3 regions of the Staphylococcus hyicus genome follow, and region 2 is predicted to be linked to each of the others. Evidence: riboswitches for the same ligand, from Rfam matches in the RefSeq annotation. Region 2 holds a riboswitch; each other region holds the start of a gene.
What was found. A riboswitch is a leader RNA that binds a small molecule or an ion and turns the genes downstream of it on or off. The one in region 2 is predicted to bind S-adenosylmethionine.
Positions count from the first base shown of each region.

Region 1: another riboswitch for S-adenosylmethionine. It lies ahead of metX (homoserine O-acetyltransferase MetX); the one in region 2 lies ahead of SHYC_RS03520 (M20 family metallopeptidase).
Region 3: another riboswitch for S-adenosylmethionine. It lies ahead of SHYC_RS01285 (O-acetylhomoserine aminocarboxypropyltransferase/cysteine synthase family protein); the one in region 2 lies ahead of SHYC_RS03520 (M20 family metallopeptidase).

Region 1 is NZ_CP008747.1:14,645-25,383, forward strand. Features, by position in the region: gene gvpQ (gas vesicle protein GvpQ) at 1-395, shown strand, start outside; gene gvpJ (gas vesicle protein GvpJ) at 487-834, shown strand; gene SHYC_RS00065 (gas vesicle protein GvpO) at 919-1,197, shown strand; gene SHYC_RS00070 (GvpL/GvpF family gas vesicle protein) at 1,296-2,063, shown strand; gene SHYC_RS00075 (gas vesicle protein GvpG) at 2,063-2,317, shown strand; gene SHYC_RS00080 (GvpL/GvpF family gas vesicle protein) at 2,319-3,128, shown strand; gene SHYC_RS00085 (gas vesicle protein) at 3,147-3,452, shown strand; gene SHYC_RS00090 (gas vesicle protein K) at 3,391-3,681, shown strand; partial or broken gene SHYC_RS00095 (gas vesicle protein) at 3,707-4,018, shown strand; gene SHYC_RS00100 (hypothetical protein) at 4,089-4,940, shown strand; gene SHYC_RS11770 (hypothetical protein) at 4,946-6,259, shown strand; gene gvpU (gas vesicle accessory protein GvpU) at 6,278-6,661, shown strand; gene SHYC_RS00115 (AzlC family ABC transporter permease) at 6,960-7,652, shown strand; gene SHYC_RS00120 (AzlD domain-containing protein) at 7,649-7,978, shown strand; SAM riboswitch class I at 8,037-8,138, shown strand; gene metX (homoserine O-acetyltransferase MetX) at 8,212-9,177, shown strand; gene SHYC_RS00130 (DUF2232 domain-containing protein) at 9,482-10,420, shown strand; gene SHYC_RS00135 (DHH family phosphoesterase) at 10,432-10,739, shown strand, end outside.
Region 2 is NZ_CP008747.1:778,846-789,584, reverse strand. Features, by position in the region: gene SHYC_RS03550 (GNAT family N-acetyltransferase) at 1-265, opposite strand, end outside; gene SHYC_RS03545 (BCCT family transporter) at 354-1,952, shown strand; gene SHYC_RS03540 (VOC family protein) at 2,042-2,410, opposite strand; gene coaW (type II pantothenate kinase) at 2,524-3,321, shown strand; gene SHYC_RS03530 (DUF2750 domain-containing protein) at 3,446-4,117, opposite strand; gene ldmS (L-aspartate--L-methionine ligase LdmS) at 4,284-5,465, opposite strand; gene SHYC_RS03520 (M20 family metallopeptidase) at 5,466-6,686, opposite strand; SAM riboswitch class I at 6,750-6,860, opposite strand; gene SHYC_RS03515 (S-ribosylhomocysteine lyase) at 7,438-7,908, shown strand; gene SHYC_RS03510 (DoxX family protein) at 8,214-8,567, opposite strand; gene SHYC_RS03505 (pyrimidine-nucleoside phosphorylase) at 8,577-9,878, opposite strand; gene deoD (purine-nucleoside phosphorylase) at 10,084-10,739, shown strand, end outside.
Region 3 is NZ_CP008747.1:309,534-320,272, reverse strand. Features, by position in the region: gene SHYC_RS01300 (alpha/beta hydrolase) at 1-774, shown strand, start outside; gene SHYC_RS01295 (MFS transporter) at 794-1,948, opposite strand; gene SHYC_RS01290 (type 1 glutamine amidotransferase domain-containing protein) at 2,174-2,866, opposite strand; gene SHYC_RS12220 (hypothetical protein) at 2,986-3,150, opposite strand; gene SHYC_RS01285 (O-acetylhomoserine aminocarboxypropyltransferase/cysteine synthase family protein) at 3,164-4,444, opposite strand; SAM riboswitch class I at 4,504-4,601, opposite strand; gene SHYC_RS01280 (carbohydrate kinase) at 4,847-5,956, shown strand; gene SHYC_RS01275 (pseudouridine-5'-phosphate glycosidase) at 5,940-6,851, shown strand; gene SHYC_RS01270 (NupC/NupG family nucleoside CNT transporter) at 6,861-8,057, shown strand; gene SHYC_RS01265 (PTS ascorbate transporter subunit IIC) at 8,180-9,529, opposite strand; gene SHYC_RS01260 (PTS sugar transporter subunit IIB) at 9,546-9,830, opposite strand; gene SHYC_RS01255 (PTS sugar transporter subunit IIA) at 9,832-10,275, opposite strand; gene SHYC_RS01250 (BglG family transcription antiterminator) at 10,266-10,739, opposite strand, start outside.

The DNA.
Region 1 (10,739 bases), 760 kb from region 2:
TGAAAGACAAAGCACATGAAATGGTTGAGCAAAAAATTCAAGATAGTGTTCAATCACAAGCAGATACTGCGGCAGAAAAATTACAAAAAGTGAAAAAGAAAAATCAAGAAGTCGTTCCTGAAAAAGCTAACGAAGCAAAAGAAAAAGTTCAGGATGCTTTACTTACTACTAGAGAAAAGTTAAAAGACTTCAAAGAAGCGGGAGAAAAGTTTCAAGAAAACATTGCTTCTAGCCAAGGCAAATCTTCAAAATCCAAACGAAAAGTTAAAGGTGTGCAAGATATTAAAAGCGTTCGCAATATTAAAGGCGTTTCAAATCTGAAAAGTTACGACGACATCAAGCATGCGTCCGACATCAAGAATATTGAAGATAATCAATCGTTATATACAAACTAAAAGTCAGCCAAGAAAAGCAGTTTAAGCAGTTTTAAATGACGACAACGTCATTGGTCAAATTATTTATTTAAGTTGAGAGGGGAATTTTATTATGAGTAGTGTACAAAGAAGTGCTGACACAGCAAGTTTAGCGGAAGTTATCGATCGTATTTTAGATAAAGGTATTGTTATTGATGCGTATGTAAGAGTATCAGTTGTAGGTATTGAAATCTTAACAATTGAAGCAAGAATTGTTATCGCAAGTGTAGACACATGGTTACGTTATGCTGAAGCTGTTGGTTTACTGAGAGATGAAGTTGAAGAGGAAGGCTTACCTGGTCAGTCTCAAGAACAATTAGCAAGTGAAAATCAATCAAGAGAACGCATCGAGTCAGATAGTCAATCTAAAGAAGCCGACAAAGAGGAAGCGAAACAAAAAGAAGGTTCATTTGGCGTTTAAATTGAACATTAACTCGGAGGCGGCAAATTGATTTTTGTCGCCCTCTCGTTATTTTTAGAAAGCATTATGGAGGGATTGCACATTATGAAGGAATTACTTGAAAACATTAAATCATTTTTTAACGAGCATGTCGCACCACCCTATAAAATAACGTCTGTTGAGCGTCGTGAAGATAGTGACTCAGATGAAGGAGGTAAGTCTGGATGGAGAGCGACGGTAGAAGTGATTGAAGAAAAAGAATATATGAAACGCTACGCTAAAGACCAAATGATTGGTACGTACACAGTGCTTTTAGATGATGATAAAGAAGTGACTTCTTTTAAACGTGAAGGCATCCGTTATCGCAGTAAGGTTGATCAATAAAAATTGAGGTGTGGAATTACGTACATTTTCATACCAGGTTAGACTACCCTCATTCTAAGACGATTGAGTTGTAGCAATGTTAAGAGGAGGCTATACACATGGCAGAAGAAAAAGAAATGGGCGTTTACATCTTTTGTGGTATCCAAACCGAAGATGACAGTAATTTTGGCACAGTTGAAGTTGAAGGCGAAGAAAGAGACACGTATCTTGTTCGCTATAAAGATGCGGCATTTGTTGCAGCAACAGTGCCAATGAAGATTTACTCACCAAATCAAGAAAACTTAATGATGCATCAATCATTAGTTGCAAAAGTGATGGAAGAAAATGAATCCGTAATTCCTGTAAGTTTTGGTAATGTTTTTAAATCAAAAGAAGATGTCAAAATCTTGCTTGAAAAACTTTATCCTCAATTTGAGAAATTATTTCCTGAAATTAAGGGTAAATTTGAACTAGGACTTAAAGTCATCGGTAAACAAGAATATTTAGAGTCAACCGTTAAAAGTAATGCAAACATCCAATCAATGAGTAAAAATGTTCAGGGTAAATCTAAAGATGCTGGCTATTTTGATCGCATGAAACTTGGTGAGGCAACTCAAAAAATTATTGAGAGTCTCAGAAAAGAAATCGAGACGGATATTTATAAACCACTTGAAAAATTAAGTACTGCTGGACGCGTCAATGATCCACAAGGTGAAAAAGTGTTACTAAATGCTGCCTTTTTAGTCGATCGCAATCAAGATGAAAAGTTCGATGCGAAAGTAAATGAACTTCATGAAAAATATAAAGATAAAGTGGACTTTAAATATACAGGTCCATGGCCAGCATATAACTTTGTGAATATCCGTTTAAATATTGAGGGATCTTAATGTTAGCATATGGGTCAATTAAAATGTTGACTTCTATAGCACGCAAGGTTAAAGAGGAAGCCGATAAAGAACTTTATGATTTACCTACCATTGAGAAGAAATTAATTCATTTACAAATGATGGCTGAACTAGGTGAAATTCCAGAGGATGTTTATAAAGAACAAGAAGAAGTGTTATTAGCACGATATGAAATCGCAAAACAACGAGAAATCGATAAATGGGAAGCATTAATCGATGAGAAAGAAGAGAGATAACATGGAAAACTTAACTTATTTATACGCATTAGTACCTGCATCAGAAATTGATAAAGAACCATTACCGTCAATTACCGGTTTTGATGGTGAACATGAATTATTCACCTCAAAAGTAAATGATGACATTGTGGCAATTGTAACGTCATTAGATGGTGATGCGTATTCCGAATCTATTATTGAAGACAAAGTGGATAATGACATGGAATGGCTTCAAGAAAAAGCATTCCATCACCATGAAACTATTTCTACATTAAATCAACATTACACGTTAATTCCACTTAAATTCTGTACGATTTACAAAAGTGAAGATAATTTAAGAGAAACGATTGATGAAGTGAAAGATAAAGTAACAGAAACGTTTGCATATCTTCAAGGTAAAGAGGAATGGACAATTAAAGTTTATTGCGATGATAACAAATTACGTGAAAAATTGAGCGTTAATAACGAAAAAGTTGAAGCAAAACGTCAAGAAATCAGTAATTTACCAAAAGGTCGCCGTTTCTTTGAAGAAAAGAAAATAGACAAACTAATTGATACAGAACTTGAAAACGAAAAAGATCGTATGAGCGAATCACTTCACAATCAAGTCAAATCCTATGCTATTGAACAAAAAGTAAAAAAGAATTGGAGTAAAGATGTCACTGGATTAAAAGAAGATATGATTTTAAATAGTGTCTATCTCCTTTCGAAAGATCACGTCGAACAGTTCAAAACTGATATTGCAGAATGGGAGAAAAATAATAACGGTGAAGAACTGAGAATTGATGCGAATGGGCCTTGGCCAGCTTATCACTTTTCTGTTTTTTACTAGAAGTGAGGTGATGTGCGTATGCCATCTACGAAAGAAACGATAGAAAACAAAGAAGTCGGTCTCATTGATGTTTTGGATGTCATTTTAGATAAAGGTGTCGTTATCCGCGGAGATTTAATCATTTCAATAGCTAATATTGATTTAGTTTACTTGGATTTACGTGTACTCATCTCTTCTGTTGAAAAACTAATTCAAACTCAAGAAACAGAACGTCGAGATTTAACATCAGAAGATTTTGAAAGACAAAGGAGGGAATTGCTCGATGCCACAGATGAATCAAGTGAACCAAAACGGACGCATCAACTTCAATCAGGACGAAGCTGAAGATGGATTAGCACAACTTGTATTAACTGTTATCGAATTGTTACGTGAAATTGTTGAACGTCATGCCATTCGTCGCGTTGAAAGTGGAACTTTAACGGATGAACAAATTGAAGAATTAGGCATAGCATTGATGGACTTAGAGGAGAAAATGGACGAGCTTAAAGATCACTTCGGCTTTGACGATGAAGATTTAAATATTGACCTCGGACCATTAGGCAGATTGATGTAATACCAACAAAAAGGAGTGAAATGCAATGGCAAATGACCCAAATTTACCACAAAATGGATCAAGTAACTTAGTGGAAGTACTTGAAAAAGTACTTGATAAAGGTGTCGTAATCGCAGGTGACATTCGTGTTGGAATTGCTGATGTCGAGCTCCTTTCCATTAAAATACGTCTAATTGTGGCTTCAGTAGATAAAGCGAAAGAAATTGGTTTAGATTGGTGGGAAACAGATCCATATCTCACTTCAAGAGCGACGGAAAATAAAATGAATCAACAAAAAGATTTAGAATCCGAAAATCAAGAATTGTTGAATAAAATTGAAGCACTTGAAAGTAAAATTAATGAAAATGCGTTAAGTCAAGACACTAAGGTAGAAGAACCAGCGACAGCAAAGAATGGGGGACAAAAAGATGAAGCAAAAGGAGAAGGAAAAGATAATTAAGAAAACGATTGTTGGTGGCATATTAGGCGCTACAATGGGCTATTTGTCTACGTCTAAAAGTAACCCGAAATCAGGAACGATGACGAAAGATCGATTAGAAAATATGAAATCTTTAACGTCACAACTTTTAAATCAACAATCACAATCTAAAAAGTCTAAGTCCTCATTATTTAGTACATTTACTAAAAACAAAGCGACAAAGCGTAAAGGATCTTTATGGGATAAATTCAAAAAAGATCACAAGGGCGATAGAAAGGACAAGAAGTCTATGAAAAAAACGAAAATTAATTCACGTATTTTTCATAATGATGATACGTCAACGAAAGACTCAGATAACAAGGGAAATGTATTAAGCAGTTTGAAAAAAGACAAAAAAGAGAAAACACAATCAGCGTCTAAAACGCCGCGCACAGATGCGAAAAAGGCAAAAGCAAAAGTGAAAGAAGAGGGATCTAATCATGAGAAAAAGAACAAAGGGAAAACTATTTTCAAAAAGTCCGAGAAAAGTGAAAAAAATGGTGATCAAACAAAAAATGAAAAAGCTCGCAAAAAAGATGCGAAAAAAGCTGAAAAGAATGGAAAAGAAGCTAAAATAACAAAGGAAAAAGAGAAATCTTCTTTGTTGGACCGTTTTAAAAAAGATGATCAATCATCTAAAAAAACACGTAAGAAAAAAGAGAAATCAAACAAAGATGACTCTATAAAAGATTCAATTTTAAATAAATTAGGAAAAAATGGTGTGAACAAAAAGAAGGATTTAAAAAAAAAGAAGAAGAAGCAGAAAGAGAACAAGGGGCTTCTCGGGAAAATGAGGAAGTGATTGATATGCCACAAAGTAAAAAAACCTCACCTAGAAGTACAAAAAGCGACCATCAAACTGAAGTAAATGAAACAAAAGAAAAAGACTCTGAAGAAGAGACGTCTAAAAATTCAACTTCAAAAAAGAAAACTACACGCACTAAATCTCAATCTACTGCAACTAAGAAGAAAGCTGCATCCTCTAAAAAAGACGATGCAGCTTCTAAAGACAGTGAAAAAGTAGATGAGAAAGAAGAAAAAGAAGACAAACCGAAGACAACCAGACGTCGAAGAACTACAAAAAAATCGACAAAAGAAGCTGAAAATAAAGAAAAAACAGACGCATCTGAAGATGATGACAAGACAGAAGAAAAACCTAAGCGTAAATCAACGACACGTCGTAGAAAATCTACTAAAAAAACATCTGATGACGCTAACGACACTAAAGATGATAATGATAGCGAAGATAAAGAAGAGAATGCAACTAAGAAAAAAACGACACGTCGTCGTAGAACAACAAAAAATTCAGAAGATGATTCAACTAAAGATGAAAATAATGAAACAACTCATAAATCTACCAAGTCATCTCAAGCGACTACTAAGAAAAAAGATGATGAGGTAAAAGAGGAAGAAGCAACCGAAGAAGCGTCTAAACAAGAAAAAGAAGACGACGCGGAGACTTCGGATTCAGAAACTGTTGATGACAAAGAAAAAGCGAACGATGCGGATGATAAAGAAGCATCTGACGCCCAAGACAAGGAAGAAGACACTGAGGACACAGAAGAAGAATCAGCTGAAGAAGAAGACTCCGAGGACTCAAAAGAAGAATCAGCTGAAGAAGAAGACTCCGAGGACTCAAAAGAAGAAGAGGATGAAGAGGAAGATTCAGAAACAGAGGAAGAATCAGCTGAAGAAGAAGACTCCGAGGACTCAAAAGAAGAAGAGGATGAAGAGGAAGATTCAGAAACAGAGGAAGAATCAGCTGAAGAAGAAGACTCCGAGGACTCAAAAGAGGAGGACGAAGAGGAAGATTCAGAAACAGAGGAAGAAGAATTAGCTGAAGAAGAAGACTCCGAGGACTCAGAAGAAGAGGATGAAGAGGACACTTCAGAAACAGAGGAAGAAGAATCAACTGAAGAAGAAGACTCTGAAGATACGGAAGAAGATAAAGAAGAAAATCAAGACACCACATTATCTGTTAAAGAGCCGAAAAAAGGTTTTTGGGATAAACTGACGAAAAACAAAAAATCAGTGAAAATCAAGAAAAATGAGGTTTCTAAAGAAGCTAAAGGCATTCAAACTAAAATAGAAATCAATGATGATACGGTTTCTAAAAAATAATCGTGTGGGGGTATCAATATGAGTGAAGCGACGAATAAAGACGGTATTTTAGAATCTTTTGTAGAGGCTACGAATGAAAATGGTTTTGCATTAGATATTTCTTTACTTGTTAATGGATCAATTGTTTCAGGGACGTTAGTTTCTGCTGAGGATTACTACAAATCTTTAAGTGAATCGTTTAAAGATGGCAATGATGTTGCTAAAGAATTTAGTGAACAATTTTCAGATGCGAGTGAATCTGCGAAATCAAGCAAAGGTGGCGCGAACTTTATTCATCTCAAAGATGCACGCGTTTATTTAAATGGTAGTCACCCAATTCCATCTGTAGGTTCGACATTATGGAGAGGGCGTTTAACTGAAGTGGATAGTTTCTTCTTAGGTAAAATTACAGAAGCAAAATAATTTTGACAAAAGTTAATGCTAAGCACGTTTTAATAAATGAGTAGCTGGATGGGTCTATTAAGATACATCCAGTTTTTTTATGCGTAAATGTGTAGGGGAGGGGATTTTAATGACATAGCGCGTATTTATGATATTAAAGGTATCTTTTTTGGAAAAACTAATTATCCATCAACGGCAAGAATTCAGTATTTTTAAGACAAACGATAGTCTGACGTCACTCACACCTCAGACTAACCTTATGGTAATTTTTATTGATTTATACTAAAATAGTTTTAATTTTAAGGAGGGGTGAGGTGCAATGGCTTACAATTCGTTTAGGCAAGGTGTCAAAGATTGTATTCCTACGTTGCTCGGTTATGCAGGTGTTGGTTTTTCTTTCGGTATCGTAGGTATTGCCTCTGGCTTTAGTATTTTAGACATCGCGTTACTATCTATACTCGTTTATGCAGGTGCTGCTCAATTTATCATTATTGCATTAATGGCTGTTCAAACGCCTATATGGATTATTGTACTCACAGCACTTGTCGTTAACAGTCGTATGTTTTTATTAAGTATGACTCTCGCCCCAAACTTTAAAGCGACATCTTTACCTCATCGTGTAGGTATCGGATCGTTATTAACGGATGAGACATTTGGTATCGCAATTACACCACATTCAAAAGGAGCTGTAATCGGGAGACGTTGGATGCATGGCATCAATATTACAGCTTACATATTTTGGATTTTTGTATGTATTCTTGGTGCGTTACTCGGTGATATCTTTTCGAATCCTGAAGCGTTAGGATTGGATTATGCGATTATCGCCATGTTTATTTTCCTTATGTTAAGTCAATTTGAAGGTCTTACGAAACCCAAGTTACATCTCTATTTAAAACTGGTATGTATTGTCGTTATACAAATGATGGTATTCAGTCTTGTAATGCCATCTTATATCGCCATTTTAATTACATCAATGGTTACAGCTGCAATAGGGGTGGTGATGGACCGATGACAATGTATATTCTTTGGACCATTATTCTATCTGGTATAGGCACATTATTATTACGTATTACGCCTTTCATCGCAATCGCACAATTACAACTTTCTGAAAAAGTCATTCAATGGTTATCTTTTATACCAATTACATTGTTTGCTGCCTTAGTTGTTGATGGATTGATCATTCAAGAAACTGGTCACTTTGGATTTCGCTTAAACTGGATTTATGTATTCGCAGTTATCCCAACACTTCTCGCTACTTTGATATCAAGGAGTTTAACCATTGCTGTTATTATAGGTATGGTAAGTGTTGCATGTTTAAGACTTATTCTACCTCTGTAAACATTTGCATGAATATTCTGAATACGTTATGATATGAATTAATGAATTGAATACTGAAAGCTTATTAAGAGAAGTTGAGGGATTTGGCCCTGTGATGCTTCAGCAACCACTTAGTGATAAGTACGGTGCTAAAACCAACGAATGTTTCGAGTGATAAGTCAATGATTAACATGAGTTGTATTGCCGTACAGACGGTAGTACAACTTTTTTGTTTAGAGGGAGGGTATGCTAAATTGACACATTATACAGTTGATACACTGCATTTAGGTGAATTTAAAACAGAATCAGGTGAAATGATTCAAGATTTAAAATTGAGATATGAACATGTAGGATATCGAGGACAACCTCTGGTATTAGTATGTCACGCATTAACAGGAAACCATTTAACTTATGGTACAGAAGATAACCCTGGATGGTGGCGTGAAATTATTGATGGAGGCTATATGCCATTACATGATTACCAATTTTTAACATTTAATGTGATTGGAAGTCCATTTGGATCTAGTTCGCGGCTAACAGATTCACAATTCCCTTCGAGGTTAACAATCCGTGATATCGTTCGTGCTATTGAATTAGGGTTACAAGCGCTTCAATTTGAAACGATAGAAGTGTTGATAGGCGCCTCTCTCGGTGGTATGCAAGTACTAGAACTCTTGTATAACCAAAAATTTAAAGTGAAAAAGGCAGTCATTCTGGCTTCTACCGTAAAAACGTCTTCTTATTCACGTGCATTTAATGAAATCGCACGTCAAGCGATACATTTAGGAGGAAGGGAAGGCTTAAGTATTGCGCGACAATTAGGTTTTTTAACATACCGGTCGTCTAAAAGTTATGAAGCGAGATTTACGCCGGATGAAGTAGTAACCTATCAAAAACATCAAGGTGATAAATTTAAAACAAGCTTTGATTTAAAGTGTTACCTCACACTGCTCGATGTTTTAGACAGTCATAATATTTTTAGAGCGCGTCACGATGTGGATGACGTATTTCGTAATTTAAATACGAAAGTGTTAACGATGGGGTTTACTGATGATTTATTATATCCAGACGATCAAGTTGCCGCTATAGGTAATTATTTCAAATATCACCGTCATTTTTTTGTGCCAGATAATGTCGGGCATGATGGCTTTCTACTTAATTTTAATGATTGGGCACCTTATTTATACCATTTCTTAGAACTTTCAAGATTTAGACGCTAAATTTAGACGAATATGTTACATTTTTGTTATAATTATGTAAATGAGATACGCATGAGTTAAGCTGTATTTGAGTTGTGATAACTGAAATACAGCTTACCTATTGTATGAACTAGACTGAAGGCGATATAAAGTTATTTAAATTGTTCAGGTGATCTCAAAACTATTTTAAATGTGTCTTGGCGAAGGTTTTTAACGTATTTTTTTAGATAAAAAAGAAGATGTTTAGCGCGTTCAAATTGTTAAGATAAGCTTAAAGTTAAGCGTATGACGTCTGTTGTAAACCACTCTCAAAGCCTGTAAAATAGTGACTATAAATTTAAGTTTGGAAGTGGCATTATTGTTTTCAAAAATTAAACCTAAAGATACCATATTAGGCACCATTGCATTAATTTTGGTCGCTTTAGTGCTGCATTTTATACCTATATTGGGAGTTATTATAATATTATTTGCACCGCTTCCAGGAATCATTCTTTGGTATCGTTCTAAATATTCATTTGGGATTGCTGCACTGATTTCAATTATGGTCGCAACAATAACAGGAAGTTTATTTGTGCAAACCTTTATGATTGTTTTATTACTTGCGAGTTTAATCATCAGTCAATTATTACTGCATAAAGCTTCAAAAGAACGTATTTTGTATATTGTGTCATTGGTTACAAGTCTAGTAACACTAGGTGCAATGATTCTTTTACAAAGCATTAAAAAACTACCATATGCGCATGAATTAATCGCACCATACAAAAATGTAGTGGATGAAACGATTCGCATGCAAAATTTAGATGCCCAATCAGCGAAAGTGTTGGAAACCTCTGTGCAACAAATGGCTGTTCAAATGCCGAGTTTTATTGTAATAAGCATCACATTATTTTTCATGTTGTCATTGCTTATTTTATTTCCAATATTACGCAAATTTAAAGTGGCCACGCCTGTATATCGACCATTATATTTATGGCAATTAAGAAAATCGATTTTTATCATATACGCTATTGCATTATTAGTTAGCATTTTGACAGAACCATTAACGACCGCTAACAGCATCAGTCAAAACTTTATTATTGTGCTTGGATTCTTACTTGTCATCCAAGGTTTAAGTTTTATTCATTATGCTTGCATGATCAAAAAATTTCCAAAAGGTGTTTCAGTTTTATTCATTGTCGTAGGTGTTATCGCTTACCCGTTAACACGTTTAATTGGTTTGTTGGATCTTGGATTAAATTTAAAAAGCATGCTTAAAAAACGTTAAGAGGTGACAAAATGAAACGTCAGTCGGTAAAGAAATCGTTACTCCTCCCTTTTGTAGTCATTACCTTAATTGCAATAGCGAGTGTCGGTGTGAGCTTTTTCTTTAGTGTTGTGTACGGTTTTATCGCTGCAATATCGTTATTTATCGTATTGATTATTTGTGTTTTTCTATTTAGATGGATTTTTAAACGATTTGATACGTATTTAGATGAGTTGAGTGGTAAAGTGACTTTAGCGAGTGACCGCGCAATTAAAAATATGCCTATTGGTATCATTGTGTTAAATCAACATGATCAAATTGAATGGATGAACAAATTTTT
Region 2 (10,739 bases):
GTATATATACGACTTCTTCTGGCGTATCATACCCTTCATGTTGATAATGTTGATGTAACACGAAAAATCCAACTACGTCCCCATCTTTATTAAGTACAACATTGGCCTCTCGATTCGGATCATTTAGTGCATCATCCAGTACTTCTTTGGGTAATGAAGAATAAGTGCGCTGACGTTCGCTAAGTTTGAACGCATAAAGTGCATCACGGTATTGCTCTTCATACAAATGTATAGTAATATCATCAAAGCGTTTACTTTTTATCATTTTGAATATTCATTCCTTTATTTAATATGGTTTTCGCATTTATAACTATACACTATTTTCTGATTTTTCAAACTTGAAAGGGGATATTATGAAAAAACCTAAACCTACTTTAACCAAAAAGAAAAAGAATCGAAATTTTGTTTATATCGTCTCTTTTTCAATTATCTTGTTATTTACTTTACTTGCAGCCTTGTTTCCAAAAGGATTTGGATTTTATGCACAAAATACATATAATGCAATTGCTTTAAATTTTGGCTGGCTCTTTTTAATTATCGTCTTTGTTTTAGACTTGTTTTTAATCTTTCTCGCCCTCTCTCGTTATGGTCGTTTTAAATTAGGTCATGACGATGAAGAACCTGAATTCTCGTTTATTTCATGGATAGGCATGTTATTCTCTGCAGGCTTAGGGGTTGGTATTGTATTCTGGGGTGTAGCTGAACCTCTCACACATTACTTGCATTCTCCGTTTTCAAATACCAAAGGACAAACGGCAGAGTCTGCACGTTTAGCCATGGGCTATACATTTTTCCACTGGGGCATTTCACAATGGTCTATTTTTGCGATGAGTGGATTAATTGTCGCTTACTTCCAATTTAGAAAACAACGTGACGGTCTTATCTCTACCGCAATGGAGCCCGTTTTCGGAGAAACCTATAAACGCCCTTTCAGAAATATTATTGACATTTTAGCAATTATCGCCACAGTAATGGGTATAGCAACATCTATCGGTCTTGGAATTTTACAAATTGCCGGCGGTTTAAATCATGTGTTTCATGTTCCCAATACGAATGTTACGTTAATAATCATAACGTTAATTATGACATGTATCTTTTTAGGATCCGCTTTATCTGGTCTTAATCGCGGTGTTAAATGGTTAAGTAATTTAAATATAATAATTGGTACTATTTTACTTATTTTTATATTTATAGTTGGAGATTTACGTTTTATCGTGGAAACATTCACGGTATCCCTTGGTGATTACATTTCCCACTTTGTTCAATATAGTTTACGTATGGATCCATATACGGGTGACAATTCATGGATTCAAAAATGGACAGTATTCTATTGGGCATGGGTCATCTCTTGGTCTCCATTCATCGGCGGATTTGTAGCACGTGTTTCGAGAGGAAGAACAATACGTGAATTTGTAGTTGGTGTATTAATCATTCCGCCAATGATTTCATTTACTTGGATTGCAGGCTTTGGTGGTACAGCAATTCATTATGCACTTCAAAAAAAAGATGGTATCGAACATGTTGTAGACAAAGACTACACTGTTGCGCTTTTCGAATTACTGAGTAAATTCCCTTTATATGAAGTGACAAGTGCTTTAGCCATCATTCTTATCTTTACGTTTATTGTAACAAGTGCAGATTCAACCACACATATTGTATCCGGCATGGCAACAGGTGGCGTTGAAAATCCTAAACGCAAACACAAAATGGTTTGGGGTATTCTCATAGGTGCGATTTCAGTAGCATTAACAGTAGCTGGTGGTTTAACAAGTTTACAAACGGCTTCCGTCGTTACGGGTCTCCCATTCTCCATTATTTTACTACTGATGATTTTTGCACTCATGAACGCATTAAGGCGTGAACATACGAAACATTTCCAAATGACACATATTGATGATGAAAAAGACTTTTCTCGTACTATAGAAGAGCGAGAACGAGATAACGAAATGTAATACCGATACATGCGCACCTTGTTACTTGATTTCATTAAAATGCCATCAACATTTAACAGACTGTTGATGGCTTCTTTGTGTTTATTTGATTATTCTTTTACAAAACAATTCATTAACCAATTCACACCGTATCGGTCTTTAACTTGCCCATGAATCGCATTGAAAAATGTTTTGTTTAAGGACATATGTGGATTACCTTGTTCACTTAATGCATCATATATACGTCGTTGCGTCTCCGGATGATCAAACGTTAATAAAATTTGATTTCCATCGTTTTGATTAGCTTTACCGTACGTGTCTGATAAATGTAAAACCACATCAGCTTGAATTTTCAATTCTGCATGAAGCAACTTTCCTTGATGTTCATTTAACTGAATCATTTCTCCACCAAATATATGGTGATAAAAATGTAATGCTTCTTTTACATCTTCAACTAAAATATATGGACTTAACTTCATTTAAATCATCTCCCAATACGTCTTAAAATTAAAATTAAAATTTAAACTTGTATTTTTGTGATTATCATATAGTATATAGTGGTGATAAACAATAATTTTGAGGTGAACAAGCGATGCGAATCGGAATCGACGCTGGTGGTACGCTTATTAAAATTGTGATTGAAGCGCAAGGTCAACGTACTTACCAAACACGTCTAACAACAGATATACAGAACGTAGCAAATTGGTTAAATGAACAAGCGTGTTCAAATATTTGTATAACGGGTGGCAATGCCAAAGTATTAAATGATTTACTACACTGTGACGCTAAACAATTTATTGAATTTGATGCTGCAGATAAAGGTGTTGACCTTTTATTAAAAGAGCAGGGCATTGATTTAGATCGATATATTTTCACTAATGTGGGTACAGGAACATCAATTCATCTCGCAGATGCCAACGGCCAACAACGTGTGGGGGGAATAGGTACTGGTGGTGGTATGATCAGAGGTTTAGGGTACTTACTAACTGAAATTAAAGACTACACTCAGCTTACTGATCTCGCCCAACAAGGTAATCGTGACATTATTGACTTAAAAGTGAAACATATTTATAAAAATGATACACCCCCTATTTCCGGTGAACTCACTGCCGCAAATTTTGGACACGTGTTATTAAATTTAGATAAAACGTTTACATCTGCTGATAAATTAGCATCTTTAATTGGTGTAGTCGGCGAAAGTGTCACGACAGTATCCATTCACGTTGCAAGAGAACATGGCGCAAGTGATGTTGTCTATATCGGCTCATCTTTCCACAATAATCCATTATTACAAAAAGTCGTTACAGATTACACAATTCTTCGTGGTTTCACACCTCATTATTTAAATAACGGTGCGTTCTCAGGCGCTCTTGGCGCATTATATTTATAATTTTAGTTTTATATTTGTCCAACAGAAAATCACGTCACGTTAAAAGCCTTTAACGTTCATTTAAAGATGAATGTTAAAGGCTTTTCTACTTTATGGACCTGTATATTCCAATACGTTTGCCATATTAAAATGTTAATTCATTTGCTAATTTTTGAGCACTTACAATAGTGCCGACCACACCAGGTTTTAAATCAATTGCGACATATCGGTTGTCATCTCGCAATTCATCCAACCATTCAGAAAACACTTCACCTTCAACGTCGATAAGTTCTAACGTTTCAAAGTCTTCTTCGGCTACACGCTTCGCACGCTGACTTAAACTCCATACTGGCATAAAATGCGATTGCTCAAAATTATCATTTTCATCACTTACGACCATGAATTGTTTGGTACCTTGACGCGTCAAGCCATATACCGTGTCGGTTTTAGATACGTCTTCTACAAATTCACGAATGCGCAAACGATCCATGTCCGTCATAATATCATTAAATGCTGATAAAATTTTAATTTCATGCCCTTCTGCATCAATCGTCACGTTAACTACCGCTTCGTCTTCATCATCAAACATATCGTCCAATTCATACGTCGTAAAACGGTCGATATCCATAGCTTTAATTTTATCAAATTCCACATTTAGATTTTCAAGATAAGCTTTCGCAAAACTCTCTCTCGTCCAAAAACAAAATAATTGTTTACCATTATGCAAATGCTTCACAATTTTTTTATCTTTAACAGCGATAAAAAATTGCTCATTTGTCAGAATATCTTTGTAAAAACGTTCATTTTTATACGACATCTTTTTCTCCCTCTCTAAATGAGCTCTTTACGTTGAATATAAACTACTGTCTACATTTCGTCAATGCGACAAAGGCACAAAATAATAGAAGAAGCCCCCTTCATTATTGGTGAATAAAACTAAAATATATGCTTTTATGCGCATATCATAATAAATATGAAACCTTTTACTTTAAACCAGCCTCTTTAAGAAATGCTTGTTCAAGTGTATCTATTTGTTCAAGACAATCTGCATGCCAAATCCCAGCAAAACGTGAACTTACGTCGTGTTCTTTATAATAATCACCGTCATAATATGCTAACGGATAAAGAACACCTTGTTGAACATACTTTTCAATGGCTTTAAAAAATTGTTGTCTCTCCCCTTTAGAAACATAACTATAAAATTTATGATGTTTTCCAGATAAAACATCATCGAGCAATAGCATACTTGTCGAGCCGTTTTGTCTAAAATTCAAATCAATGGCATAAATGTGTTCATCGTTATCTACAAGTAAATCAAATCCCGCAATACCGACAAATCCTTTATCCACACCCATTTTCATGATGTGATATCCAGCATCAATTACAGATTGTGGTACTTGTATAGCATTAATATTGCCATTATAAAACCCATATTTATTTGTAAGTTGTTTCGCAGACCCTAAATAGATGATGCCATTTTCAGGGTGTATTGCATATTGGACACAATAATTATCTGTCGCTTCAACACATTGTTCAATAATGATGGATTGAGTTTCATCTTGAGCGTTCTCAATTCTTTTAACAGCTTGGTCTAAATCATGTTGCGTATAACAAATCATAACCCCATATCCACCTGCAGTTGGTAAATCATCCCCTGGTTTTAATACAAGCGGCAATGACCAATGTTTTAACGCATCATGCAGTGTATGGATCTCAACGACCTCTCTTTTTGGTAGATATTTGCCTCCAGTCCATTCTGGAATTTTTGATTTCGTATTTAAATCAATAAACATTTGTTTGTCCATCGCATACCGTGAATTGTCAATGAGGTTTTCACCATGAACGTATTGTGTGTATATGCGATGATGATTCTCTACCGTTAAATGGTGTAACAAGTGCTCATAACTTTCTTTATCTTTAAATGTATATATATTTGTAGGTATTGTTTGATTCACATATTCAAATAGTCTTTGTAATTTATCTGTTACACTTGCTTCATGCACGATTACTGGCATATCAGCAATTAATAATTCTCTTCCCGTTAAAAAATTTGACTGGTGTTCGTCTGGTTCTAACCAAGGATTTGAAATATATGAAGGGCGTGCTGTGTAAACAATATCATCATCGTATAAGTCTCCCAATTTTAAACGTGGATGGTCAGTCATTTATAATTTCTCCCTTAATAATTGATGTTCCTTTTGAATTGTCGATAATAATTCATCATCTTGTAATAAATTGGCACCCATCAATGCAATAATTTTCGCCCCTTTTATCAATGCTTTATCACCCATAGGACTCGCTGCTGCTTCTCTAAATCGATGCGTGTGACCGACTAAACTACGCGGGCCAATTTTAATATGTGGATGAATTGTCGGAATCACATGACTCACATTTCCCGTATCCGTCGAACCATATCCAAAGTCGTCATGACTGACTTCTTCTCCTAATTCAATAGCATAACGTTCAAATAGTGCATCAAGTTCGGGTGATTTGATAAATTCGTTTACCCCATTTTGTATTGGTCCAAACTCATAATCACACCCAGTTTGAATCGCTGCCCCTTTGGCAATACGATGCACACGCTCCGTTAATATATCAAGTGATTTTCTTGTTGTCGCCCTTGTGTAAAATCGTGCATGGGTATAGTCAGGTATAATATTTGCGGCTTTACCGCCATCTAAAATAACACCATGGACACGTTCTGATTTTCGAATATGTTGTCTTAACTGTGCAATACCATTGAAAAAACTTAACATCGCATCTAAAGCATTCTTGGCATCATGTGCATTTTCTGATGCATGTGCACTTTTACCGTAAAATTGAATATCTAATACGTCTACAGCAAGCGTATGAATCGTAGGATACGTTTCATTCCCCGGATGAATCATTAGCGCCACATCGATGTCATCAAAAAGTCCCTCTTTGACATAAGACGCCTTGGCACTACCATTTTCGCCCCCTTCTTCAGCAGGACAACCAAAAATTACGACGCTCCCCCCGAGTTCGTCAACCACTTGTTTAAGCGCTATCCCTGCAAGGACACTTGCGGTTCCAATAATGTTATGACCACATGCATGACCTAAACCTGGTAGTGCATCATACTCTGCTAAAAATCCAATTGCTGGTCCTGGTGCATCAGCATCATATGAGGCAATAAAGCCCGTCGAATGTCCCGCAATATCTTTTTGAATATTAAAACCATGTTCAGATAAATGATCTATGAGTAATCGTGAGGCAAATAATTCCTCATTCCCCAATTCTGGTCGATCATGTATTTGATGACTCATGTCTAAATAATGTAATCGATGATTATCAATATAATCTAATATGCGTTGTCTCACTGAAACCAAAGTAAAATCTCCCTTCAAAAAACAAAAAGTTATCATACGTGATGTACAATGTTCTCCTATTAATAGTCGTACATCAAACGTTGATAACCATTTGTATGTCATTTATCTATCAATAGTCTTCCACTATTGTTGGATTTCGCACCTTTATCGATTATCGATGAGGTTGCAGGGCTTCGTAGGGCCAATTCCCTCCACCACTCTTGATAAATTTTGATTTAATTATTACTCATTTTATCGGAAATCCGCTCATTTGTCATGCTATTTTCATTATTTTCACAATTTTTCGGGATTTAGCTGAAGTAGCGCCATAGCACTGCTTTATATAAAAATAAGATTAACCCTGATGATATAAAGTTGCCCTTTAAAGCGAGCCTTTAATTTTGACTTCTATGGTATAAAGCTTAACTAAAATGTATATAGCGCACATTGAAATCTGTATTGACGATGTGCTTTTAAACGTTATACACGTTTTAAATCATGCCCTTCATGAAAGTTATAGGTTTTTGAAGCGTTAACGCCTGATATTCCTAACGTCTGTATGTATGGTGCAATGAAGGCATAGAGATATGGGTCATGTGCTCGTGTTAAGGGAGTACCCTTAAAAATCGAGGTTGAAACAGTCACCCATATTAATATTATGGCTATCTACATATCTAAAACAACACAACAATTTACATATAAAATTGTCCATACAATACTTATTTTTAACCTGACAAATTTAGTAAGCGTCCGACTTTAATACGTTGAAAGATATGTTAAAATGAAATCAATAAAGGAGGATGACAATATGCCGAAAATGAACGTAGAAAGTTTTAATTTAGATCACACTAAAGTCGTTGCACCATATGTGCGACTAGCTGGTAAAATGCAAGGTGATAACGGAGATGACATATACAAATATGATATTCGATTCAAACAACCGAATAAAGAACATATGGATATGCCAGGGTTACACAGTTTAGAACATTTAATGGCAGAAAATATCCGAAATCATTCTGATAAAGTTGTAGATTTAAGTCCAATGGGATGTCAAACAGGTTTTTATGTTTCTTTTATCAATCATAAAGATTATGGTGACGTATTAAACATCATTGAAAATACAATTCAAGATGTGTTAAATGCCACGGAAGTGCCAGCTTGTAACGAAGTCCAATGTGGTTGGGCAGCAAGCCATTCATTAGAAGATGCTAAAGTCATCGCTCAAGCATTTTTGGATAAGCGCGATCAATGGCATGATGTGTATGGGGACGGTAATTAATATAACGTTGGTTAAGCTTGTTACACCATTAAAGCAGGCTTAAGAGCTAAACTTGCTTTTCATTTTATAATGCGGTCCTATCCGAAAATCAAACCCGTTCCAATGTGAAGAAGCTTGATTTCGTAATTTGAGGAAGTTTTAAAACAATCTAAAGGATTTAGGATATCAGTCAAAATGATATTTTAAATCCAGCATAAAGACTAAATGTACTAATAAACATAAATAACATCCAACAACGGTCATGTACTCATGAATGTTGTTGGATGTTTTTGCTTCATACTGTGTCCGAGGCCTATTTCTTATATTTATAAGTCACGAATCAATTTCATTAAGTGAAACTGTAAGGGTATTCGTAAATACAATAATGGTTTAGGTAATTGCATGCCTTCTATCTCATCGATGCGTCGCGCCATATAAATATTCGCCGGTAAAACTGCCCATAAAAATGCAATGATGATATGTTTAAATATATAACCAGGGCGCCGTAGTAATAAGGTAACACCGAAAATGATTTCAAACACGCCTGTCACGAACACTGCTAATTTACGAAACGGTAAATAGTAAGGCACAATTTTCCGAAATGTTGTTTCATGCGTAAAGTGTAATATGCCAATAGTCACGAATAAAATACCAAATATCACGCGTTGAAATTGTTTCATGATGAATCACTACTCTGTAATGATTTTATAAATAAGCTTTGGTGTTTCAGCAGAATCAGAAATCGTAATATTGTCATATAATTTCTGTTTAACCGCTTCAACATCCTCTTGGTTCGCGTGAATTGTTAATAAAGATTCCCCTTCTTCAACCTTGTCCCCTATTTTTTTATGAAGCACAAGGCCTACAGCTAAATCAATATCGTCTTCTTTCGTTTGACGACCTGCACCTAACATCATTGAAGCAATACCGATTTCATTTGCCACCATTTCAGATACGACACCTGACGTTTTTGCCGGTAAATCAAATGTATATTTTGCTGTCGGAAGTTTTGATGGATCATCTACAACAGAAGCATCCCCACCCTGATTACTTAAGAAAGTTTTGAACTTTTCAATGGCAGCACCGTTATCAATCACTGCTTGTAATTTTTCGCGTGCTTCTTCTAATGTTTCTGCTTTTTTAGCTAACACTACCATTTGTGCACCCAGTGTTAATACGAGTTCTGTTAAATCTTCAGGTCCATTCCCTTTCAACGTATCAATAGCTTCTTTTAGCTCTAGTGCATTCCCAATACCTAGACCTAAAGGTTGGTTCATATCTGAAATAATCGCCATCGTTTGACGACCGACTTGGTTACCAATTTTAACCATCGCATGCGCTAAAGCCTCTGCATCTTCAACTGTCTGCATAAATGCACCTTTACCCGTTTTAACGTCAAGTACAATGGCGTCAGCACCAGCAGCAATTTTTTTACTCATAATGGATGACGCAATCAATGGAATGGAGTTTACTGTACCAGTGACATCTCGCAATGCATAAATCTTTTTGTCAGCTGGCGTGAGATTACCAGTTTGACCTATTACAGCAATTTTAGCTTCATTAACGAGTTTAATAAATTCTTCTTCAGAAATTTCAACGTGAAAACCTTCAACTGCTTCTAATTTATCAATTGTACCGCCCGTATGACCTAAGCCACGACCGCTCATTTTCGCGACAGGTATATCTAAAGCAGCAACTAGTGGTGCTAATACTAAAGTAGTTGTATCACCTACGCCACCCGTAGAATGCTTATCAACTTTTACACCTTCAATGTCAGATAAATCAATTTGATCTCCTGATTCTACCATAGCCATTGTTAAAGCCGCGCGCTCTTCGTCAGTCATATCTTGGAAATAGATTGCCATGGCTAGACTCGACATTTGATAGTCAGGAATCTCCCCTTTAGTATAACCGTCAATAATAAACTTAATTTCATCAGACGTTAATGCATGTCCATCACGTTTTTTTGAAATCATATCCACCATTCTCATGGCCAATCCCTCTTCTCTTTTTTATAATATATTCCATACTTATTATACACGATATATTCCATTCTATAAATTAAAGACATGTCATTTATACTGAAAAAACAGAGACTGTCACGGGTCTGACAAACATGGCAATCATCGACATTTAAGCTACAATCTGTTATGTTTAAAAGGATACTATTAATAAAAATAAAAGGAGTTGCTTTCGATGACAAAAGGCACACCACATATTCAACCAAATGGTAAAAAAATAGCAAAAACAGTTTTAATGCCTGGTGATCCACTACGTGCTAAATTTATTGCTGAAAATTTCTTAGAAAATGTTGAGCAATTTAACGATGTACGAAATATGTTTGGTTACACAGGAACTTATAAAGGGAAAGAAGTGTCCGTAATGGGCTCCGGAATGGGTATTCCTAGTATTGGTATATACTCTTATGAACTTTATAACTTCTTTGATGTCGACACAATCATTCGTATTGGTTCATGTGGAGCAATGCAAGAACACGTGAATTTGTATGATATTATTATTGGTCAAGGTGCTTCAACAAACTCTAATTTCGTTGATCAATTCCAATTTCCTGGTAATTTCGCGCCACTTGCAGACTTTGATTTAATTGTTAAAGCAAAAGAAGCAGCTGATAAAATTGGCGCAACAACACATGTAGGTAATATTTTATCCTCAGATACATTCTATAATGCGAATGAAAACTTTAACCAAAAGTGGATTGATATGGGGATTTTAGGTGTCGAAATGGAGTCAGCAGGTTTATACTTAAATGCCATTAAAGCTGGTAAAAAAGCACTCGGTATCTTTACTGTAAGTGACCATTTATTAAGAGACGAAGCAACTACAGCTGAAGA
Region 3 (10,739 bases), 470 kb from region 2:
GGGTTGATGGATGTTTATATGCCGAGTGGAAATCAAGTAACGTATCCGACATTATTTTGGGTCCATGGCGGTGGCTATATGAGTGGCGATAAATCAGATGTCACACCGTACTTACAACTTCTTGCTAGTGAAGGCTATACCGTAATTAATATTAACTATGCTTTGTTCCCCGATGGTCACTATCCAGAACCAATTTATAGTTTGGAAAAAGCGTATAAAACTGTTCAGAAAAATGCACATATGTATAAGGCGGATTTGTCACGAGTTGCTTTTGGCGGTGACTCTGCTGGCGGTCAAATTATTGGTCAGTTTATCAATATTCAAGTGAATAAGTCGTATCGTGACACGACGGCGTTCAAACAAACGGTATCACCTGAAACGATCAAAACCGCCATCTTTTATTCCTCACTTTTAAATACACAACGCATGGATAAAACTGATGACATGATGGCAAACAAACTTTTCAGTCGATTGGCATGGGCATATTTTGATGATAAACATTGGCGCGTAAGTCCTAAAACGATGGAGGCAAGTGTAACGCTTAACATGGATCATCATTTTCCACCGAGCTATATTACAGATGCGAAACATCGCTCTTTTGAGGATCAAGCGCGTCAATTTGTCGCGACGTTGACACACTACGGTATTCCAGTAAAAGGCACATTTCATGATAGTCCACTTTATCATGAGTATCAATTTGATATGTCGCTATATGAATCAAAAGTCAATTATGACCGGTTAATTGATTTTCTCAAACAGCATTTGGCCAAGTAAAAGAAGGATTCGCATCGCGTCAAGACGCATGCGAATCCTTTTGGCGTTCTCGTATTAAAATCATCACAGCAGCCATTAATCCAATAGCCATAATTGCAGCTAAATATAAAAATTGCATTGACCATGCGGGTGTGCGCTGGGTAAAGCCTAATATTAAAGGTGCAACAGCCGTGCCGAAGAATATAACAAATGTATTCAGTGTGATATAAAAACCTTTATGATTATCCACAGATAACACGACTTTAGAAATAAGTGTCGGTAACGCAAAGCCAATGCCTCCGCCAAAAATCACACTTAATATAATATAACCTATAATACTTGTATTCAGTGCCATAAGTATGATTGAAAGTACAGTGACCGTTAATGCCCCAACAAGTACTTTTGTAACCGAATAGTGATTGGATAAACGGCCTGCCATCAAGGAAATGATAATCCCACCAACACCAAAAAACTTACTCACCGCTGCAACGGTTTGAATATGTTGGCCATGTTGGACGAGGACACTCTCTCCTAAAACAACATATACGTTAATAAAGGTCATTAACAACACAAAGCCAATTAAATAGCAAAGCATCAATATTGGGTTTTGAAATATGGATGCAATATCTCGTCCAAAATCTTTGAAATGCACTGCTGTTTCCTGTAATGGGGCTTGAGGTAATAACCAAAGATTTACAACAGCTAGTACAGCATAGCAATTCCCTAATATAAGGAAGACCATACGCCAATCATATGCGTTCGCAATCATTTCACTAATCACTTGTCCGAAAATGCCCGCAAACAAAAAGCCCATTGTCATAAAACTTGTCGCTGTCACACGTTTGTTTTCAGGAAATAAGTCTGAAATGTAAGCAATGATGATCGGCGCATAGGCGGCAGCGGCTAAACCTTGAGCGCCTCTGAATACCACAAGCATCATAAAGGACGTAGAAAAAACGGACAGCAACGTAAAAATAGTATGTGCAATTAAACCATATAACATGATTTGTTTGCGCCCAAATTTATCCGAAAGTATCCCATATATTAAACATCCTAGCGCAAATGTGAACGAAAATGCCATGCTGGCCAATGGTGTATTTGTGACGGGTACGGAAAAGTCTTGCGCAATTGATGCACCTATCGTTATCGTGCTGTATAAACTAAACATGACTAAGAGCCCCGTAATAAATAACACAAAGGTTATCCCATGATAATGGACCCGCTCCATAAATGTCACCCCTCAAAAATATAGCGTTAAGATTAAAAAATATTATGGAATTAGATACTTTATTTTCCCATATTACCTCAGTCGAATGCCATTCGAAACCCTTTTTTGATTTACCGCAATATAAAAAGCAACATCATAAATAAACCATGACGTTGCTTTCAAATCCCTTAATTCATACAAGGAGGCACACCATTATTTCGACGCTAATGCATCTTTAACCGCTTCAGCTACTTTCTTCGCCGATGCTGGATTTTGACCTGTAATCAGATTACCATCCACTTGGATAAACCCTTTCATAGGTACTTTTGATTTCGTATATTGCGCACCTTTAAGTTTCAATTCTGATTCGAGTTCAAAAGGTACTATTTTTTTGCGATTCGCTAATACTTCTTCAGCGTTTGAAAATCCTGTTAATTTTTTCCCGTCGATAAGGAAATAATGATTCGGTCTCTTCGCTTCGAGTAAGGCCGCTGCCCCGTGACATACAGATGCCACGATGCCCCCCTTATCATAAATCGTGTTAATCGCTTGTTGTACATGCGTATTTCCTGGGAAATCATACATCACACCATGGCCTCCTGTAAAATAAATCACGTCGTAAGCGGACGGATCTGCTGTGTCAATACTTGGCGTTAACTTTAATTGATCCATAAACAATTCATTTTCATAATAACTTTTTGTCAGCTTGTCTAATATACCTGGTGTTAAACTGACAGGATCTAAAGGTGTTTCGCCACCTTTAATGTTGTATAAATCGATTTGGTAATCTTCATTACCATGAAAGACATCATAGAAATGGACTAATTCACTTAACCATAAGCCAGTGGGTTTATCTGTGCCGTCAAATTGTGTATGGCTTGTATTGACAATCATAATTTTTTTCATGTCGCATTCACCACTTTTTCAAAGATTTGTGTTCATTATAATGAAGTTTTGGGTTGATGACGAATGATTTGTTTATACTTTGTCTGTACCCTTTTTTAAATTGGGTGCACTCCCCACTTTTAATAGGATTCCTCTGTTTTCATTTTTAATTGAATCGCCTCTTCATATTCTTTTATTTTAGATTCTTTCATCATATGCGCAGCTTTATTGATTGGCACATATACTTGCCATTCCTCTTTTTTGGCTTTCAACGTTTCTAATGTTTGTTTTTGTATCGATGTCACACAGATCCCCCATTTATTTAATCGCAGCAAAACCTTTTGCCAAATCGTTTAAAATATCATCAATATGTTCGAGTCCAATAGAGAGTCGAATGGTTTCCGGTGCTATACCTGCTGCCGCTTGTTCTTCAACCGTTAATTGTTGATGCGTCGTCGAAGCAGGATGAATCACTAACGATTTCGCATCTCCTACATTTGCGAGTAATGAAAATAATTCTAATGCTTCAATAAATTGCTTCCCTGCCTCATAACCGCCTTTGACACCGAATGTAAATACAGCTCCAGCACCTTGAGGCAAATACTTTGTTTTAAGGTCGTAATATGGACTCGTTTCAAGTCCCGCATATTTCACCCACGCAACTTTAGCATGGTTCGATAAATAATGCGCTACTTTTTCCGCGTTTTCAACATGACGTTCCATACGCAATGACAATGTTTCTAACCCTTGTGTTAATTGAAATGCGTTAAATGGTGACAATGCGGCACCTGTATCACGTAATAATGTCGTGCGAATTTTAAAGGCCAGTGCAGCGTCACCAAACTTTTCGCTAAAGATGATGCCATGATACGATGGATCAGGTTCACTTAATCCAGGAAACTTACCATTATTCCAATCGAAGTTCCCACCATCTACAATGACACCACCCATTGATGTCCCATGGCCTCCGATAAATTTGGTCGCGGAATGGACAACGATATTTGCGCCGTATTCAATCGGTCTAAAGAGATACGGTGATGCAAACGTATTATCTACAATGAGTGGAATGCCATAAGATTTTGTGATTGCGCTTATTTTTTCAAAGTCTTCGATGTTGCCTTCAGGGTTACCAATGGTTTCAACAAATAGTGCTTTTGTATTCGCTTTAATGGCCGCAGTTACATTTTGTGGGTCTTTCGTATCAACGAGTGTCACTTCTATTCCAAATTTAGACAGCGTATGTGTGAATAATGTATGCGTCCCACCATATAACGTTTCACATGCGATAATATGGTCACCTGCATGTGCGACAGCTTGAATCGCATACGTGATAGCCGCCATGCCTGAAGCAACAGCCACTCCCGCAATCCCGCCTTCAAGTTCTGCTACTCGGGTTTCAAGTACTGCCGTTGTCGGGTTCATCAGGCGCGTATAAATATTCCCCAATTCTTCTAAACCAAATAAATTGGCTGCATGATCCGTATCGTTAAAATTAAACGACGTCGTTTGATATATCGGAAGTGCGCGTGCATTCGTAGCTGCATCCACTTCTTGTCCGGCGTGCAATTGTCGCGTCTCAAATCGATAATCTTGTGTCATGTTGATTCCCCCTTAAAATTAAAAAACGCCTACCTCGAAAGATAGACGTGACGTAATCAGACTCATCTCTCAGGCATGTCACCTGCAGGAATTAGCACCTAACTTAAAAGGTTGCCTGGCTTCAAAGGGCCTGTCCCTCCACCATTCTGGATAAGTAATATGAAATTAAAACTAGTTTATTATACTCACGTATTGAAGTCAACACAAAATTCTGACAACTTTTATAATTTGGGGTCGCCTACACAAAACTTACAGAAAAATACTTTTAAAAGCACATCGCACATATAATGAAATTTGTAAACTTTTTGAACGTTCTTTTGAAAGCGTTTACATTACGTTGCTGATTTGCTAACCTAAACAAAAGTTTAATAATCAAACTTTTGTTTACTAGGAGGTGCCATAGTGAATAAAAATGAAAAATTAATCCTTGAACGCATTCAAGACAATCCATTCATCTCTCAACAAGAATTAGCGAAAGCTGTTGGACTTTCTCGACCTGCTGTCGCAAATATTATTTCCGGTCTCATTCGAAAAGAATACGTGCTCGGTAAAGCCTACGTTCTCAATGATGACTTTCCAATCGTATGCATTGGTGCTACAAATCTTGACCGTAAATTTTACGTCAATCAAACATTGCAACAAGGAACATCGAACCCAGTCACATCAACGCGCTCAGTTGGAGGTGTCGCACGCAACATTGCTGAGAACCTTGGTCGTTTAGGTGAAAATATTGCTATGCTTTCTGCGAGTGGAAATGATAGTGAATGGGACATGATTAAGCATTTGTCCAGTCCTTTTATGAGTCTTGATCACGTCCAACAAGTTGAGAACGCCAATACAGGATCGTATACGGCTTTAATCGACAAAGATGGCAATATGGAATACGGTCTTGCCGACATGGAAGTGTATAACGAAATGACACCAGAATTCTTAATCAAGCGTACTCACTTACTTCGGAAAGCTAAATGTATCGTTGTCGATCTCAATTTACCAAAAGATTCACTTGATTTCTTATGTGCCTATAGTGAAAAACACAACATTAAACTCGTCGTCATTCCTGTATCGTCACCAAAAATGAAACATATGCCTGATTCCTTACATGCGATTGACTGGCTCATTATTAACCGCGATGAAACGGAAACTTTTTTGAAGATGACAATTAATGATACTGAAGATTTAAAACGCGCTGCCAAACAATTAAATGATCTCGGCATTAGTCACGTGATTATTACGAATGGCACGAAAGAACTGATATATAGTAGTTCAACGCAAACATTTATGAAACAAGTCATTCCATCCTCACACGTTGAAGACGTCACAGGTGCTGGCGACGCTTTCTCAAGTGCGGTGATTTACAGCTGGCTAAAAGGATTCGATATTGAAGATACTTTAAAAGCCGGTTTAGTCAATGCGCGTAAAACAATAGAAACGCAATACACGGTTCGACAAAACTTAGATAAAAAACAATTATTACGAGATATGGAGGAATATCAAAATGAAACAATACATTGAGTTGTCTCAAGAAGTCCAAGATGCAAAATCAAACCACCGACCAATTGTTGCCTTAGAGTCTACTATCATTTCTCACGGGATGCCTTATCCACAAAATGTACAGATGGCAAAAACTGTGGAACAAATCATACGTAATCAAGGCGCAGTACCTGCAACAATCGCATTAATAGATGGCAAGGTCAAAATCGGTTTAGAAGATAATGAGTTAGAATTACTCGCGAAAAGTGACAATGTCGCAAAAGTGTCACGTCGTGATTTAGCAGAAGTTATCGCGCAAAAAAGAATCGGTGCGACAACAGTGGCTTCTACAATGATATGTGCAGCACTTGCAGATATAAAGTTCTTTGTGACAGGTGGCATTGGAGGCGTACACCGTGGTTCTGAAGAAACGATGGATATTTCTGCGGATTTGGATGAACTTTCAAAAACAGATGTCACTGTTATTTGTGCTGGAGCCAAATCGATTTTAGATTTACCAAAAACGATGGAGTATCTTGAAACAAAAGGTGTTCCTGTGATTGGTTATCAAACCGAAGAACTTCCAGCCTTTTTCACACGTAAAAGCGGCGTCAAATTAAATTCAACAGCAAATCATGTCGATGACATCGCTTCGATTTGTAAAGTGAAACATGACCTCCAACTTGAAGGTGGCATGGTGATCGCAAATCCTGTACCTGAAGCTGATCAATTAGACAAAGCGTATATCGATACAATTATTAATGACGCTGTGAAAGAGGCCGAAAAAAAAGGCATTCGAGGCAAAGACTCTACCCCATTTTTATTAAGTAAAATTGTCGAAAAAACGGAAGGTAAGTCCCTTGCAACAAATATTAAACTTGTCGAAAATAATGCAGTCGTTGGCGCACAAATCGCAGTATCATATTCTAAACTGTAGGTGATGTTTATGTCCATACTATTTACGATGACAGGGGTGGTATTTGCATTATTTATCGCCTATATCGTCAGTTTTGATCGCAAACATATTGATTTTAAAAAGACCCTCATTATGCTTGTCATTCAAGTCTTACTGATTTTGTTTATGATGAACACGTCTATCGGTCTCAATATCTTAACAGCACTCGGTAAATTTTTTGAAGGGTTAATGAACATCAGTAAAGCAGGCATCGATTTTGTATTTGGTGATTTAGAAAATAAAGGCGGCTTTACATTTTTTATGCACGTCTTACTCCCTTTAGTTTTTATATCTGTATTAATAGGTATTTTAAATTACTTTAAAATATTACCGTTTATCATTAAATATGTCGGCTTAGTAATTAACAAAATCACGCGAATGGGTCGCTTAGAAAGTTATTTTGCCATCTCAACAAGTATGTTGGGACAACCAGAGGTCTTTTTAACGATTAAAGACCTTATACCGAAACTTTCCAAAGCCAAATTATACACAATTACCACTTCCGCAATGAGTGCTGTAAGTATGGCCATGTTAGGCTCGTATATGCAAATGATAGAACCAAAATATGTCGTAACCGCAGTGATGTTAAACATTTTTAGTGCACTCATCATTGCGAGTGTCATTAATCCATATGAAGCGAACGATGCAGATGTGGACATTGAAAACCTTACTGAAACACCTACAAAGCGCCAATCACGGACACCATTTTTCCAAATGATTGGCGACAGTGCGATAGATGGTTTTAAGATTGCGATTACAGTTGCCATTATGTTATTAGCCTTCATTTCATTAATGGAAGCGATTAATGTCATTTTTAGCGCTGTAGGGCTTAACTTTAAACAACTGATAGGATACATTTTTGCGCCTATCGCCTTCATTATCGGTGTTCCTTGGAGTGAAGCTGTCCAAGCAGGGTCCATTATGGCAACGAAGCTGATTACCAATGAGTTTGTAGCAATGCTAGATTTTAAAGATATGGCAAAAAATTTAAGTGACCGTACTGTCGGTATCATTTCCGTATATTTGGTCAGCTTTGCCAACTTCGGTACAGTAGGTATTATCGTAGGAGCAATTAAAGGCATTAGTAGTGACCAAGGCAATAAGGTAGCTGCCTTCGCGTTAAAATTATTGCTCGGTGCCACGTTAGCTTCTATCATTTCTGCCGCCATGGTTGGATTAGTCTTATAAAATCCTTCATATTCCCAAGTCAATAAAATGTTCAAAATAACATTAAAGTAGCCTTCAAAATTCATTGGTTGATGAACTTTGAAGGCTTCAATATTGAACACATCTTCAGCGTGCTTAATTCATTATGAAATGGTTTTGTTGCTGCGTTTTTGCAAGAGTATCGCGACTGCTGCAATGATGATGATCGCAATACCCACACCCACAACACCTAATGTTTTAACAATATTGCCAAAGACAATACCTACAACTAAGAAGTCTGTATCTGAGAATGTTGTCGCTGCTAAGCCTAAATCGCCTAAAAATGGCAAGAATAATAATGGTAAAAATGTAATCAACAGACCATTCATCATCGCACCAAAAATGGCACCTTTAATGCCACCACGGGCATTACCAAATACACCTGAAGCTGCACCAAGGAAGAAATGAGGCACAACACCTGGAAGAATCACAACACCACCAAGCATAAACATCACAAACATTCCGAGTACGCCCGTTAAAAAGCTTACAAAAAAGCCAATTAATACAGCATTTTGCGCATAAGGGAAAACAATCGGACAGTCTAAGGCTGGCTTAGAGTTGGGAACCAATTTTTCAGAAATTCCTTTGAAAGCAGGTACAATTTCTGCCAGAATAAGACGAACACCTGTCAAAATAATAAATACCCCCGCTGCAAATGTGACCCCTTGAATTAAAGAAAAAACAATAAAGTTTTGGTCATGGCTTATCGTTTTATGGACAAAGTCCACTCCCGCAAAAAGACATGCGATTAAATATAATACCACCATCGTAATCGAAATGCTGATTGTACTTTCGCGTAAAAAACTTAAGCCTTTAGGAAATTGAATGTCTTCCGTAGATTTTGATTTCCCATTAAACAACTTACCTATTTCACCTGCTGCCCAGTAACTGACTGTACCAAAATGCCCAAGGGCAACTTGATCATTCCCTGTTATTTTACGCATCGTTGGTTGTGCCAGCGCTGGAAAGACAGACATGATTAAACCTAAAATCACCGCACCTATCACAATTGTTAGTGTGTTATTGACTTTACCTACCGTTAAAATAATCGCTAAAAAGGCAGCCATATAAAATGTGTGATGCCCAGTAAGGAAAATATATTTTAAATTCGTAAAACGTGCGATAAATATGTTCACTAACATGCCAAATACCATGATTAATGCTGCTGTTGTTCCATATTTTGCTAATGCAATCGAAATAATCGCTTCGTTATTTGGTACTACCCCTTGAACACCAAACGCATGTTGGAAAATTTTTCCAAAGGGTTCAAGTGATTGTACAACCACGCCTGCACCTGCACTTAAAATTAAAAATCCCAATATCGTTTTTATCGTTCCAGACGTTACAACCGAAGCGGGTTTCTTTTGAACCATCAAACCTATAAACGCAATGAGTGCGACTAATATCGCTGGCTGACTTAAAATATCCACAATAAAATCAAGAATGCTTTTCATATGAACACCCCAAACATTAAATTATATTCAATTCTTTTAACTTTGCTGTTAATTTATTTTCTAGTTCTTGTTTGTCTAAAATGTTATCTAAAATTAAAACCTCTCCTAAGCGCGCTGCATTTTCTTCTAAGTCGCGTCCACATATAAATAAGTCAGCCATTTCAGGACTCGCTGTCATAATGTCACTATGTTCAACATCAACTGTAGATTCAAGATTTAACGTTTTCAACACTTCTTGAACATTCATCTCTACCATAAAGCTACTTCCTAATCCGTGACCACAAACAACTAAAATTTTCATATTAATTCTCTCCTTTAAATATTGTAATGATTGCTTTTTTATCTTGAGACTGCATTAAAGCTTCGATATGTTGTGCATCCCCCAATACCTTTGCCAGTTGTTGTAAGATATTTAAATGTGACGTATGATCCGTTGAACAGAAAACAAAAATCAAGGCAGCCTCATGTCCCTTTTCTGAAAAATTGATAGGTTCATCAAGTTTTAATAAACTGATGCCTACCCGCTTCACATTGTCATCTGGTCGTGCGTGCGCAATCGCTACGTTAGGCGCAATGACAATATACGGACCCAACGTCTTGACACTTTCAATCATAGCTTCCACATATCCACGCGCAATATAACCCTGAGCCAACAATGGTTCAGCCGCGATGTATATAGCTTCTTGCCAATCATTCACTTTCTCTTTCATCGTAATTTTGTCTTTCGTTAAGGCATCTAAAGCCACGTTGTTTCTCCCTCCATTTGTTTTATATGTTGTTGAAATTCAGTTAACTTGCCATCAATCAGTTGTTGTCGAATGTCATTATTCGTTAATAATTCTGTAAGTTGTTTTAGCGCTTTTAAGTGCAATTTCGTGTTTTCCGTTGCTAAACATATCACCACATAGATGGGATCATAGTGAGGATGGTTGAATGTGATACCTTTTTCAAAATGACCCAAACTCATGCCAACCCCGTACACATGTGACGTACTTCCATGTATTAAAGCAATGTGCGGACTAATGACCATGTAAGGGCCTAACGACTGCAGTTTATTCATAATTTCTTCTTTGTAGTCGGTACTGACGATGCCATCACGTTCTAGAGGGCGCACACCTTGAGTAATCGCTTGTTGATAAGACATAGATTGATCAATTTTAAACACACGCGTATGTAAAACATCTGTCAAAGATAGCCCACGCATTTCAGG